One region of the Sutcliffiella sp. NPDC057660 genome, then DNA from elsewhere that is predicted to be linked to it. Evidence: riboswitches for the same ligand, from Rfam matches in the RefSeq annotation. Region 1 holds a riboswitch; each other region holds the start of a gene.

What was found. A riboswitch is a leader RNA that binds a small molecule or an ion and turns the genes downstream of it on or off. The one in region 1 is predicted to bind S-adenosylmethionine.
Region 2: it holds a riboswitch for S-adenosylmethionine, as region 1 does, so the genes downstream of both, ACFVAD_RS03510 (O-acetylhomoserine aminocarboxypropyltransferase/cysteine synthase family protein) here and ACFVAD_RS10660 (iron-containing alcohol dehydrogenase family protein) in region 1, are expected to answer to the same signal.
Region 3: it holds a riboswitch for S-adenosylmethionine, as region 1 does, so the genes downstream of both, metK (methionine adenosyltransferase) here and ACFVAD_RS10660 (iron-containing alcohol dehydrogenase family protein) in region 1, are expected to answer to the same signal.

Annotation. Positions count from the first base shown of each region.
Region 1 is NZ_JBHVHV010000008.1:85,914-90,538, forward strand. It holds gene ACFVAD_RS10650 (argininosuccinate synthase) at 1-1,076, shown strand, start outside; gene argH (argininosuccinate lyase) at 1,108-2,481, shown strand; SAM riboswitch class I at 2,859-2,968, shown strand; gene ACFVAD_RS10660 (iron-containing alcohol dehydrogenase family protein) at 3,053-4,141, shown strand; gene ACFVAD_RS10665 (MetQ/NlpA family ABC transporter substrate-binding protein) at 4,143-4,625, shown strand, end outside.
Region 2 is NZ_JBHVHV010000003.1:55,107-59,731, forward strand. It holds gene ACFVAD_RS03505 (ATP-dependent Clp protease ATP-binding subunit) at 1-2,012, opposite strand, end outside; SAM riboswitch class I at 2,227-2,331, shown strand; SAM riboswitch class I at 2,491-2,612, shown strand; gene ACFVAD_RS03510 (O-acetylhomoserine aminocarboxypropyltransferase/cysteine synthase family protein) at 2,797-4,116, shown strand; gene metX (homoserine O-acetyltransferase MetX) at 4,138-4,625, shown strand, end outside.
Region 3 is NZ_JBHVHV010000029.1:9,445-14,069, reverse strand. It holds gene abc-f (ribosomal protection-like ABC-F family protein) at 1-1,470, shown strand, start outside; gene metK (methionine adenosyltransferase) at 1,817-3,016, opposite strand; SAM riboswitch class I at 3,190-3,358, opposite strand; gene pckA (phosphoenolpyruvate carboxykinase (ATP)) at 3,624-4,625, shown strand, end outside.

The sequences.
Region 1 (4,625 bases):
TTCAGCAGAAGGCACTGGACGTAGGAGCTATCAAAGCAATCATGGTTGATGCAAAAGAACTGCTTGCGAAGGAATATATTGTTCCGGCACTTAAAGCGAATGCCATGTATGAAGGGAAATACCCACTATCCTCAGCACTCTCACGCCCCTTGATCTCCAAGCTGTTGGTGGAAGTGGCTGAACAGGAGGGAGCGGTAGCCGTTGCACATGGTTGTACCGGGAAAGGGAATGATCAGGTCCGCTTTGAGGTAAGCATTCAGGCGCTTAACCCTAACTTGAAAGTAATTGCACCGGTACGGGAATGGGGTATGACACGTGATGAGGAAATCGAATATGCAATGAAGCATGATATTCCGATTCCGGTAGATTTGGATAATCCATTTTCCATTGATGCGAACATTTGGGGAAGAGCTTGCGAAGCAGGTGTTTTGGAAAATCCATGGAATGAAGCACCCGAAGCTGCATTTGCATGGACCAATCCGATTGAATTGACTCCAGATCAGCCGGAATACCTTGAGATAACATTTGAAAATGGCGTTCCTGTAGCACTTAATGATAAGAGTATGGACCTTGTACCCTTGATTGAAGAATTGAATGAAATAGGTGGAAAGCATGGAGTGGGCCGTATCGACCACATCGAAAATCGTCTTGTGGGAATCAAATCCCGTGAGGTCTACGAGAATCCCGCTGCGCTTATTCTGATTCAGGCACATAAGGAATTGGAGTTTTTGACATTGCCTAGAGAAGTGACCCAATTCAAAACCTCCATCGATCAGCAAATGGCAAAAGTGATTTACGAAGGATTATGGTATTCCCCATTAGTGGGTGCGCTGCAAGCTTTCGTTGAGGAAACCCAGAAGCATGTAAGCGGAAAAATCCGCGTAAAGCTCCAAAAAGGAAACCATACAGTAGTCGGTCGTCAATCCGAAAACAGCTTATACAATGAGGAACTGGCCACCTATTCAAAAGGGGACATGTTCGACCATAACGCTGCAGTAGGATTTATCAAGCTTTGGGGCCTGCCTACCAAGGTGTATGCGGAAATTCATAAAAAAGAAAAAGTAGCAAGCTATTAAACTTATTTTTGGAAATGGAGGCTATCATCCTATGTCTAAACTATGGGGCGGAAGATTCACCAAGGAAACCGACAAGCTAGTAGAAGAATTCACTGCCTCTATTACTTTCGATAAAGAGTTGGCAAGTGAAGACATCGAAGGCAGTATCGCACATGTGCAGATGCTCGGGGACTGCGGAATAATCGCCATTGAGGACGCAAATACAATCAAAGAGGGACTATTGACGATACAGCAAAAAATTAACAATGGAAATGTAGAGTTTCTTGTGGAGCATGAGGATATTCACATGAACATTGAAAAGCTGCTGATAGATGAGATAGGACCTGTTGGAGGAAAGCTTCATACAGGACGAAGCCGTAATGATCAAGTCGCGACAGATATGCATCTGTATCTTCGCAAGCAGACGAAATCGATCATTGGACTTTTGAACGACGTGCAAAAAGCGATAATGAATCAGGCAAAGGATCATATTGACACCATTCTGCCAGGCTACACACATCTTCAGCGAGCACAGCCTATTTCATTTGCTCACCATCTTCTAGCATATTTTTGGATGCTTGAACGTGACAAAGAAAGATTGCAGGACAGCTTGAAACGCATAAACTGGTCGCCACTTGGTGCCGGCGCACTTGCTGGAACAACCTTTCCGATCGATAGACAGCAGACCGCAGAATTATTAGGGTTTGATATGGTTTATCCGAACAGCATGGATGCAGTCAGCGACAGGGATTTTATCGTCGAGTTCCTGTCACACGCTTCACTGATCATGACACATATTTCACGTCTTTCAGAGGAGCTTGTCATCTGGTCGAGTCAGGAGTTTCAATTCATTGAACTAGACGATGCCTTTTGCACGGGATCTAGTATTATGCCTCAAAAGAAAAATCCAGATGTCCCGGAGCTTCTCCGTGCCAAAACCGGCAGAGTATATGGCAACCTCGTAGGTCTGCTGACTGTTTTGAAGGGGCTGCCGCTTGCCTACAACAAAGACATGCAGGAAGACAAGGAAGGGATGTTCGATACAGTGGCAACACTCGACGGCTCATTGCGCCTTCTTGCCCCGATGATCCTTACCATGACTGTCAACAAAGATAAGATGCACCAAGCTGTATCACAGGATTTCTCCAATGCAACAGATATTGCAGATTACCTTGTAACAAAGGGGCTGCCATTCAGACAGGCACATGAAATAATCGGAAAAATAGTCCTGTATGCCATAAACAACCAAAAGTTCCTATTAGGCTTGACCATCGAGGAATATCAACAATTTTCCCCGTTATTCAAAGAAGACATCTATGAAATCCTACAGCCCAAAAATGTAGTAGGAGCCAGAAACAGCCAAGGCGGCACAGGATTCCAACAAGTAAAAAACCAACTGTCCTTCGCCGAGCAATTTATCGACTAATTGGAGTTTCTTGGCGCACAGGAAAACTTCAACTATATTTATTAACTTTCTGCTTTTATTAAGCAGGCCTTGTTAATTTCTAGTGTAGGTTTTAAGAATCTAGCTGTTGATTGGAGCAATAGGCGAAGACTCCTGCGGGAGATAGCGGTAGACTGGAGACCCCACAGGCGAAGCCGAGGAGGCTCCAGCACCGCCCCTTGGGTCGCTGCGCCTAGTGCGGAAATCAACAGCGGTGTTCAAAGGTGACAATCTATTTACAAGATTAGCGTAGTAAAACGCTTACATTTTATTATTTCAAAAAACTTATTGACAGAAGCTTTTCAGCAACATATACTAACTTTAATCTTTTAAAAATTCAATAGTTTCAAAAATTACAACTCTTATCAAGAGTGGCAGAGGGACTGGCCCTATGACGCCCAGCAACCTTTCTAGAACGCTAGAAAAGGTGCTAATTCCTGCAGAACAACAATGTTCTGGAAGATAAGAGAGGACGATTTTTAGTTTTCTCATCCTCTCTTGTTTTCAAGGGAGGATTTTTTGTTGTATTACAACACTGGGAGGGAGGAATGAAATGATCAACGTACAAGGTGCACCGGCTATCTATCAATCGGAGGTGGGAGTACTTGGAAAACTTCCTGAATTTTTAGACTCAAATGGGTTTCAAAGAGTCTTCATCGTACATGGAACAAAATCACTGCATGCCGTGAAATCTTATCTTCCTGATTTCGGATCCCTACAGGTGCACTTTGAACACTACAGTGGAGAATGTTCGGATGAGGAAGTCAGACGGTTAAGAAAAACTGCAGAATCATGGGATGCGGACATCATTATCGGGTTGGGCGGAGGAAAAGTGTTAGATCTTTCTAAAGCGTTGGCCTACGAAATGCGAGTGGAAGTTGTTCTGGTTCCTACAGTCGCTTCCACATGTGCCGCTTGGACCCCACTAAGTGTTTTCTATTCGGAGAGTGGCCAGTTTAAGCGGTATACCATTTTTCCTAAAAGTACGCTTATGGTCTTGGTGGAACCTGAGATTTTGCTCAAAGCACCAATACAGTTTTTCAAGGCTGGCATCGGGGATACACTTGCTAAATGGTATGAGGCGGAGAGCCTTATTTACGACCTCAATACCATTCCAGTACCAGTGCAAATTGGGCTGCAATCAGCCGAGCTTTGTAAAAAAATTATATTGGAAGAAGGAATTCAAGCTCTTGCTGATATGGAGAAGGGAACGCTCACATCCAGTTTCCGAGCTGTCACCGACGCCATCATTATGCTCGGTGGAATGGTAGGTGGCTATGCAGATTACTATGGAAGGATAGCAGCCGCACATTCTGTACATAATGCACTGACGAAAATTCCCTCCACCCATCATCTTCTTCATGGAGAGAAAGTAGCATATGGAATACTCGTTCAACTGGCATTGGAAGGTAAAGTAGAGGAAATCACCAAACTTGCTGCATTTTTTGAAAAAACAGGTCTTCCAATGAGGCTCCACGATCTTGGCCTTTCCATCAATGATAGGGAGACTCTAGAAAAAATCGCCAATAATACCCTGCTTCCTTCAGAGTCGATCCACTTTATGAAAAGGGAATATGAAGCATCTGATATTTTGGAAGCATTTGAAGTAATCGAAAAGATAATTGGAAAAGGGAGAGAGTAGGATGAAGAAAATATTAGGATTTTTGGTAACAGCACTATTATTATCAGTTATTACTGCATGTGGGAGCAGTGAATCAGGGGGGAGTGAGGCCCTGAGTGAAGATAAGCTGGTTGTCGGGGTTACAGCGGGACCTCACGAGCAGATATTGGAAAAAGTGAAGGAAGTCGCGGCAAAGGATGGATTGGATATAGAAATCGAGGTTTTCACTGAATATGTAATGCCGAATGTCGCGTTGGACGAGGGAGACCTGGATGTAAACAGCTTCCAGCATAAGCCTTATCTGGAGCAGTTCAAAAAGGACCGCGGATTGGACTTAACAGATGTAGCGACAACAGTTAACTTCCCGATGGGCATATATTCTACAGGCATCAAAGATGTTAAAGATCTGAAAGATGGCGATAAGGTCGGTTTGCCAAATGACCCAACTAATGGGGCTCGTTCCTTGCAACTGTTTGAATTGGCAGGTTTGATCAAATTAAAAGAA
Region 2 (4,625 bases), on a different contig from region 1:
ATAAGTCGGCGTAATGGTCTAGCCCCAAACTGAGGATGGTAGCCCTTATCAGCCAACCATTCCTTTGCAGCTTCCGATAAATAGAGTTTACACTGATGCTCTTCGATCAGCATACCTGACAAATCATTAATCAGAATATCGACAATCTGACGCATATGCTCTTTTTCAAGCTTTGCAAATTCAATGATATTATCAAATCGGTTAAGGAACTCCGGTTTGAAATAGGACGACAAGGAATCCAGTATAGAACCTTGCACTGTATTTTCGTGCTTCTCAAAACCTACTGTAATCCTCTTGTCTGTAACACCTGCGTTACTTGTCATGATAATCACAGTGTCTTTGAAGCTGACAGTTCTTCCTTGGCTGTCCGTCAGCCTGCCATCCTCCATTACCTGAAGAAACAGCTGGAGCACATCAGGATGGGCTTTTTCCATTTCATCAAGCAGTACAATGCTGTAAGGGTTGCGGCGAACCTTTTCTGTCAACTGTCCAGCTTCCTCATGCCCGATATACCCTGGTGGAGATCCAATTAGTTTGGATACTGAATGCTTTTCCATGTATTCACTCATGTCAAAACGGATAAATGCATCCTTTGAACCAAAAAGCTCTTCGGCAAGTGATTTGGTAAGCTCTGTTTTACCAACCCCAGTAGGACCGACAAAAAGGAAGGAACCAATAGGTCGTTCTTTTCTTTTAAGACCTGCACGACTTCTGCGAATTGCTTTTGCAATCTTTTGGACTGCATTTTTTTGTCCAATCACTTTTTTATTTAAATTTGCCTCGAGATCACGAAGCTTTACTTGTTCTTCCTGTTGCAGTTTTCCAACAGGAATGCCAGTTTTTTCTTCTATGATTGCATAGATGTCATTCAGTGTAACTTCAAGTTTTTTCGCAGTGGAGCTATTTCTACTCTGCTCAAGTTTTGCTTCTTCATCTCTCAGCTTTGCAGCGTATTCGTATTTCTCTTCATCCAAAGCTTTTTGTTTTTCATTTTCAATCTGTGCCAGTCGGTAGTTAATTCTCTCCGCGTCCATTACATCCAAGGTTAAATTCTTCTTAGATCCTGCTTCATCAAGCAAATCAATGGCTTTATCAGGCAGGAAACGATCCTGAATATAGCGGTGTGACAGGCTGACGCAGGCATTTATCGCTTCTTCAGTATAGGAAACCTGATGGAATTCCTCGTATTTGGATTGGATACCTTTAATGATCTCAATAGCCTTTTCAGGAGTAGGCTCTTTTACCATAACAGGTTGAAAGCGTCGTTCCAATGCAGCATCCTTTTCTATTTGCCGGTATTCCTTCAAGGTTGTAGCCCCGATGAGCTGCAACTCACCTCTGGCCAATGCCGGTTTCAGCAAATTACCTGCATCCATGGACCCTTCCGCAGAACCTGCTCCTACAATTAAGTGCAATTCATCCACAAAAAGGATGACATTTTTTCTTTCCTGCAGTTCGTGGATGATTTGCTTCAGTCTTTCTTCAAATTGACCTCTAATACCTGTATTGGCAACAAGTGAGGCGACATCCAACAGATAGATTTCTTTATTCTGAAGCTTGGCAGGAACATCTCCGGTAGAAATATTAAGTGCAAGTCCTTCTGCAATGGCTGTTTTACCTACTCCAGGTTCCCCGATTAGTACGGGATTGTTCTTGTTTCGTCTGTTTAGAATTTCAATTACTTTCTTGATTTCTTTTTCTCTTCCCACAACAGGGTCAATCAATCCTGCTTTAGCAAGATTCGTTACATTTTTGGCTAATTTGTCCAGAATTCCACCGCCGTGTCTGGACTCTTTAGAATCTTTGGAATTTGACTCTTTATTAGGTCGATGATCATGCTCCCAAAATGGAGTGTGTCCGGAAAATCCTTGCAAGAATCCAGACGGCGTCTGTAATTTTGCTCTTTCTTCTTCAAAGCAGGATGAGCATAGGACAAGTTGCTTTTGTTCTGAATTAAATTGGAACTTAACATGAATAGTTGCTTGATTCTCTTCGCATTTTTGACAAATCATTCTTTGCTTCCTCCTTGAGAATTGTTTGACTTTCTTTGACCATTAAGGTTTAGCCATAGTATACTTTGACCTTTTTTGACTTTCAAGTATTTTGCCTGTTGGTAAATAATAGATATTATTTATTCGGTATATTTAGAAAAGTTTGTTGACTTCAGCTTGAGACTGTTGTTATAATTGCAAAAAGTATTTTTCTTTTAAAATCAAATAGCAAAACTTCTTATTAAGAGCGGTGGAGGGACAGACCCTGTGAAGCCCGGCAACCTTCAATGATGTTGAAAAGGTGCTAATTTCTGCAGAATTTTTTTCTGAGAGATAAGAAGAGGACCTTCAATGAAAGCCTCTTCTTATAGAAGAGGCTTTTTATCTGTTCAAAAAGGGGGAAAATTAAAAGTAATATTATCCGTTATTACTCAATATGGTAGATAGTAAATCAATCATACATTTAATGAATTAACGTAATGAACAAAAAACTGAATATCTCTTATCGAGAGTGACCGAGGGATCAGGCCCTATGAAGTCCGGCAACCATCAGGAACAGTTAATCTATTTCTGAAAAGGTGCTAATTCCTGCAGGCGGACTATGCGCCTGACAGATAAGAGGAGGAAAAAACCTCTTCTTATGAAGGGGTTTTTATTTTTAGCGGTAATAACACCGCTGTTGATTTCGCACTAGGCTTCGCTTTCCGCGGAAAGCGAACACCTGGAACGGAAATCAACAGGAATACGGAACACTCACTTATTTTAAGGGTAGCATTTATTAAAAATTAAAAACGGAGGTAATGACATGACCAATACAAATGATGCTTATCAATTAGAAACGCTATTGTTACACGGAGGGCAAACTCCTGATCCGACTACCGGTTCCAGAGCAGTTCCCATCTATCAGACAACATCGTATGTGTTCAATGATACTGAGCATGCCCAGAATTTATTTGCCCTAAATGAATTCGGCAACATCTATACGAGAATTGGAAACCCGACAGTCGATGTGCTGGAAAAGAGAATTGCGCTGTTGGAAGGTGGAGTGGCGGCCGTTGCAACCAGCTCCGGCATGGCTGCAATAGCATTTGCCATATTAAACATTGCCCATGCCGGTGATGAGATCGTTGCAGCAGGAAATCTGTATGGAGGAACCTATAATCTATTTGCTGTCACATTGCCGAAGTATGGGATAAAAGTGCTCTTTGTGGATGGAACGGATCCTGAGAACTTCAGAAAGGCGATAACCCCAAAAACCAAAGCGATTTTCGGCGAAATCATTGGAAATCCAAGCTTACATGTTTTAGATGTTGAAGGTGTTGCCAATGTTGCACATGATCATGACATACCACTCATTATAGATAATACTTTTGCATCTCCATATCTTTGCAATCCGATCAAGTGGGGAGCGGATATTGTGGTGCATTCGGCAACTAAATGGATTGGCGGCCATGGAACGACAATCGGAGGAATTGTGGTGGATGGAGGTACATTCAACTGGGATAATCCTAAATTCCAAGACTTTACTGAACCGGATGAAAGCTATAATGGCATTCGTTATGCAGAAGCCTTCGGAAACCTTGCTTATGCTGTTAAGCTTCGTGTCCAGCTTTTGCGCGATTTTGGCGCATGCTTAAGTCCTCAAAGTGCATTTCTTCTTCTACAAGGATTGGAGACGCTTCACCTAAGGGTGGAAAAGCATAACGAAAATGCAACAGAGCTTGCAAGATTCCTACAAGATCATCCCGCTGTTGAGTGGGTATCCCACCCTAGTCTTCAAGGACATCCGGCGCATGCATCCGCTCAAAAGTATTTGAGAAACGGATATGGTTCCATTCTAAATTTCGGAATTAAAGGTGGAAGAGAAGCGGGAAGAAAAGCCATTGATTCCATCAAGCTTTGGTCACATGTAGCCAATGTAGGAGACGCTAAATCCTTGATTATTCATCCAGCATCAACCACTCATCAGCAGCTTACAGGGGAAGATTTGAAAAAGACAGGCGTAACAGAAGATTTGATTCGCCTATCTGTAGGAATTGAATCCATCGAAGATCTGAAAAAGGATCTGGACCAGGCACTTTTCACAGCAACAGGAAAATCCACTTTGAAAGTGGAAAGCATCTGATATGAAAAGGGTGGAAGGACAGTGACAGAGTGTGATTGCAAAACAACTGCCGGTAGTGTAGGGATCGAGCGACTGGTGCTTGAGAGTGGAGAAGTATTGGGGAAAGTGGAAATTGCCTATGAAAGGGTTGGAAATAAGAATAGAGAACTTATTATAGTCTGTCATGCCTTGACAGGAAACCAATTTGCAAGAGGATCCGAGGAAGAAAAAGGCTGGTGGCATTCCTTTATCGGTCCCGGATCCTATATTGATACAAATGACTATCAAGTAATAACGATGAATGTTCTAGGAGGGTGTAATGGCTCCACAGGTCCAACCTCACTAGATCCAAAAACTGGTAAAAAATACGGAAGCAAGTTTCCGTCCATTACAATCAGAGATATGGTGCATGCTCAATATTTGGCATTAAGGGAGCTTGGGTATTCCGAAGCGAAAGCTGTTATTGGAGGCTCTTTAGGGGGAATGCAGGTGCTCGAATGGGGAGTATTATATCCGGATTATGCAGATAT
Region 3 (4,625 bases), on a different contig from region 1:
ATTCAGAAGATAGCGAATGGATTAAAAATCTCCCACCTGCTTTCACAAAAGTTTGCCAGTCTAAGTGGCGGGGAGCAGACGAAAATTTGTCTTGGTTTTATTCTATTGCAGAACCCGGAATTGCTATTGCTGGATGAACCGACCAATCATCTGGATATTTTTTCGGTGGAGTGGCTGGAGCAATATTTGCGCGATTACTCAGGTACAGTTGTTGTCATCTCCCATGACCGCTACTTCCTGGACGAGGTGGCAACCAAAATCATCGATCTTGAAGATGGGGAAACACATGTCTACCACACAAACTACAGCGGTTTTATCAAAGAAAAAGAAGAGCGCCTACTCCTTGAGTTCGCAGCCTATCAGGAGCAGCAGAAAAAAATCAAAAAGATGAAAGAGACCATTAAACGCCTGAAGGAATGGGCCAACCAGGCGAATCCGCCAAACGCTGCGATGCACCGACGCGCAAAAAGCATGCAAAAGGCCCTAGACCGACTGGAAAAGGTGAAACGTCCCATTCTGGAGAGAAAGGCTATGGGTCTTCAATTTGAAGGAAGCGAACGGAGCGGGAAAGACGTCCTTACCATGGAAGGATTGGCAAAATCCTTTGGCGGGCGTAAGCTCTTTGATCAGCTTGACCTACATGTTTTCTTTCAAGAAAGAGTCGCGATTGTCGGCCAAAACGGAACAGGAAAAACCACTCTCCTGAAAATTCTTCTGGACGAGGAAAGTCATGATTCCGGCGACTTAAAGGTAGGAAGCAATGTGAAAATCGGGTACCTCTCTCAGCATGTGGAGGCCGCTACCCCTAAACAGACGCTGATCGACGCTTTTCGGGAATACGTACCCATCACCCAGGAACAGGCACGACATGTTCTTGCGAAGTTTCTTTTCTACGGTCCTTCTGTATTTAAAAGAGTGGAAAATTTAAGCGGAGGAGAAAAAATGCGTTTGCGCTTGGCCCAGCTGATGTATCAAGATATCAACCTCCTTATTCTCGACGAGCCGACAAACCATCTGGACATTGAATCTCGGGAAGTCCTGGAGGAAGCGCTCGAGGATTTCAGCGGGACGATCGTTACCGTGTCGCATGACCGCTACTTTTTGAATAAGTATTTTGAGAAAACCTGCTGGCTTGAAGGCGGGAGGCTGACCACTTATACCGGCAACTACCAATATGCTCGTAAAAAGAGAAAAGAATTGGAAAAGGAAAAACCGCAAATAGTTGTTCAAGCTCCGGATAGTAAGAAGGATACTGTCCCTCCCGAACGAGTAAAAAGAAATGCCCCAACTTCCATCGAGCCCAAGAAGATAGAGGCAAAATTGGAAGAACTGGAACTGGCAATATTCCAGTTGGAGGCACAGATGGAAAAAGAGACAGATCTTGCGACCCTGCAAGAGTATCAGGATGACTGGAACATCAGAGAAGCGGAACGCGCCTCCCTCTATGAATTGTTGGAGGATGCGCTTTAAGCATTGTTGAAGCAGGCGATCTATTTCGCCTGTTTTTTGTTGGAGGGCTTGTTTCTTATGCAATTTCGAGTATTCCGCAGTGGATTTTACAGGTAAATTTAAAGATATCAACGGAAATTTTCATATATCCACGTTTTCGGACACTATATCAAAGAGAAAAAAATTATATCAATGAAATTAAAAATATATCCAAGTAAAACAGGCACATATAGATAAAACGCACTTTCCAACAATATTCGACGTCATGGCCCACGACAACCATTCACTGCTCTTAGAAACCAGACACAAAAAAAACTGCCGCCAAACCAGGCACAAAACCTGATTTGGCGGCAGCCACAATAAAAATTTAAGCGTTCGCTTGCTCTTTCAACGCATCCGCTTTATCCACTTGCTCCCAAGGAAGGTCAAGATCGTTACGGCCAAAGTGACCGTATGCAGCAGTCTGCTTGTAGATTGGGCGACGAAGGTCTAGCATTTTGATGATTCCAGCTGGACGAAGGTCGAAGTTGTTGCGCACAAGTTCCACTAGCTTCTCTTCAGATACTTTACCAGTTCCGAAAGTGTCCACTGCGATGGATACAGGCTGTGCTACACCGATTGCGTATGCAAGTTGAACTTCACATTTGTCAGCCAATCCGCTTGCTACGATGTTTTTTGCAACATAACGTGCTGCATATGCTCCGGAACGGTCAACTTTCGTTGCGTCCTTACCGGAGAATGCTCCACCACCGTGACGAGCATATCCACCATACGTATCAACGATGATTTTACGTCCAGTCAATCCAGCATCCCCTTGAGGTCCACCGATAACGAAACGGCCAGTCGGGTTGATGAAGTATTTTGTGTTTTCGTCAATCAAGTTAGCAGGAACTACCGGCTTGATTACGTGTTCTTTCACATTACGTTGGATCTGCTCCAAAGAAATCTCCGGGTGATGCTGAGTAGAGATAACGATTGTATCGATACGTACCGGTTGATCGTTTTCATCATATTCTACAGTTACCTGAGTTTTTCCATCCGGACGTAAGTATGGAAGGATTTCTTCTTTTCTTACTTCTGTTAGGCGACGGGAAAGCTTATGAGCCAATGAAATCGGTAAAGGCATCAATTCCTTTGTTTCATTGCAAGCAAATCCGAACATCAGACCTTGGTCTCCCGCACCGATCGCTTCGATTTCCGCATCTGACATTTGTCCTTCACGAGCTTCCAATGCCTGGTCAACACCCATTGCGATGTCAGCGGACTGCTCGTCGATGGACGTAAGTACCGCACAAGTTTCTGCGTCAAAACCGTACTTCGCACGAGTGTATCCGATTCCTTGGATTGTTTCACGAACGATTTTTGGGATATCTACATAAGTAGAAGTAGTGATTTCTCCAGCAACAAGCACCAATCCAGTTGTTACAGAAGTTTCACACGCTACACGTGCATTTGGGTCATTAGTAAGAATAGCATCAAGGATGGAGTCGGAAATTTGGTCACAAATTTTATCCGGATGCCCCTCCGTTACCGATTCAGAAGTAAATAAACGACGTTGCTTAGTCATTAAAAAAGTTCCTCCTTTTGTATATGAAAAGCGTTTTACCTCTCTTCATGTATAACAGTATGTTTGATACGGATCTCATTTCCTGTTGTGCTGTTCTTTGTTATCTTGTGCAGAATATAAAAAACCTTTCCATAAAGTTGAGGAAAGGTTTGGGTTCAAGAATTAGCCTTTCACTCTTATCGGTCAAGGTCAATGCCTTGCTCAGGTTTAGCACCTTTTCTCAAGCGACAATTTTCTTGTCCAAAAAAATTAGCGAAGTGCTTTTTTCGCGCTCGCCCATTTACCTTTGAGCAGGTTGCTGGGTTTCATAGGGCCTGCCCCTCCACCAGCTCGGAATAAGAGTATCCGTTCAAGGTTCTATATTAGCGTAATAAAAGCTTTATTGTCAACAAAAAACGGCAAATTATTTAAATGAAGAAACAGGAAAAAACATATGCTATCATTAAGTAGATTTGTCCATGTACATAAGCCTCTTTTTCACAAAATGTTAACGGATTCACACTTTATTTCATAAAATAATTTAATTAGTATGGACTATTGGATTAAATGTGTTATACTTTTTAACAGATGAGAAATTAATATACAAGTTGAAGGAGAGTTATCCATGATGAAAACGGTTGGTATTGATAATGGTTTAACTAAATTAATATACGGAAGCAACACGCAAATGCAACTTTCTGTTCCTCAATTAGTGGAGAAAGTATTAAACCGCAATGAAGGCAGCCTGACATCTACCGGTGCCGTGGTTGCTACAACTGGAAAATATACGGGTCGCTCCCCTAAAGATAAATTCATTGTGGAAGAGGATATCTCCAAGGATAAGATTGACTGGGGAACGGTAAACAGCCCAATCTCCGAAGATGTATTCGAACGTTTATATGATAAAGTACTAAACTACTTAGAAAAAAAAGATGAAATTTTCGTTTTCAAGGGCTTCGCAGGAGCGGACGAAAAATATCAATTGCCTATCCAGGTAATCAACGAATTTGCATGGCATAATCTTTTTGCGCACCAGCTATTCATCCGCCCAAATGACGAACAGCTTGCCAAACATGAAACCGCATTCAGTGTTGTCTCTGCACCAAGCTTCAAGGCTGATCCTGCAGTAGACGGTACAAACTCTGAAGCATTTGTCATCATTTCCTTTAAAAAGCGCGTCGTTCTTATCGGCGGTACGGAATATGCAGGTGAAATGAAGAAATCCATTTTCTCTGTCATGAACTACTTGCTTCCTGAGAATGGTATCATGCCGATGCACTGCTCTGCCAATGTAGGGCGTGAAGGCGATGTAGCACTATTCTTTGGTTTATCTGGTACAGGCAAGACAACATTATCCGCTGACCCTAACAGAAAGCTGATCGGTGACGATGAGCACGGCTGGTCCAATACAGGTGTATTCAATATTGAAGGCGGCTGCTATGCGAAATGCATCGGATTGACGCACGAAAAAGAGCCTCAAATTTTTGATGCCATCCGTTTTGGATCAGTGCTTGAAAATGTGGTAATCGATGGTCAGTCAAGAATCGCTGACTATGACAACTCCACTTTAACAGAAAATACTCGTGCCGCCTACCCTCTTGAAGCCATGGACAACATTGTGCAGCCTAGT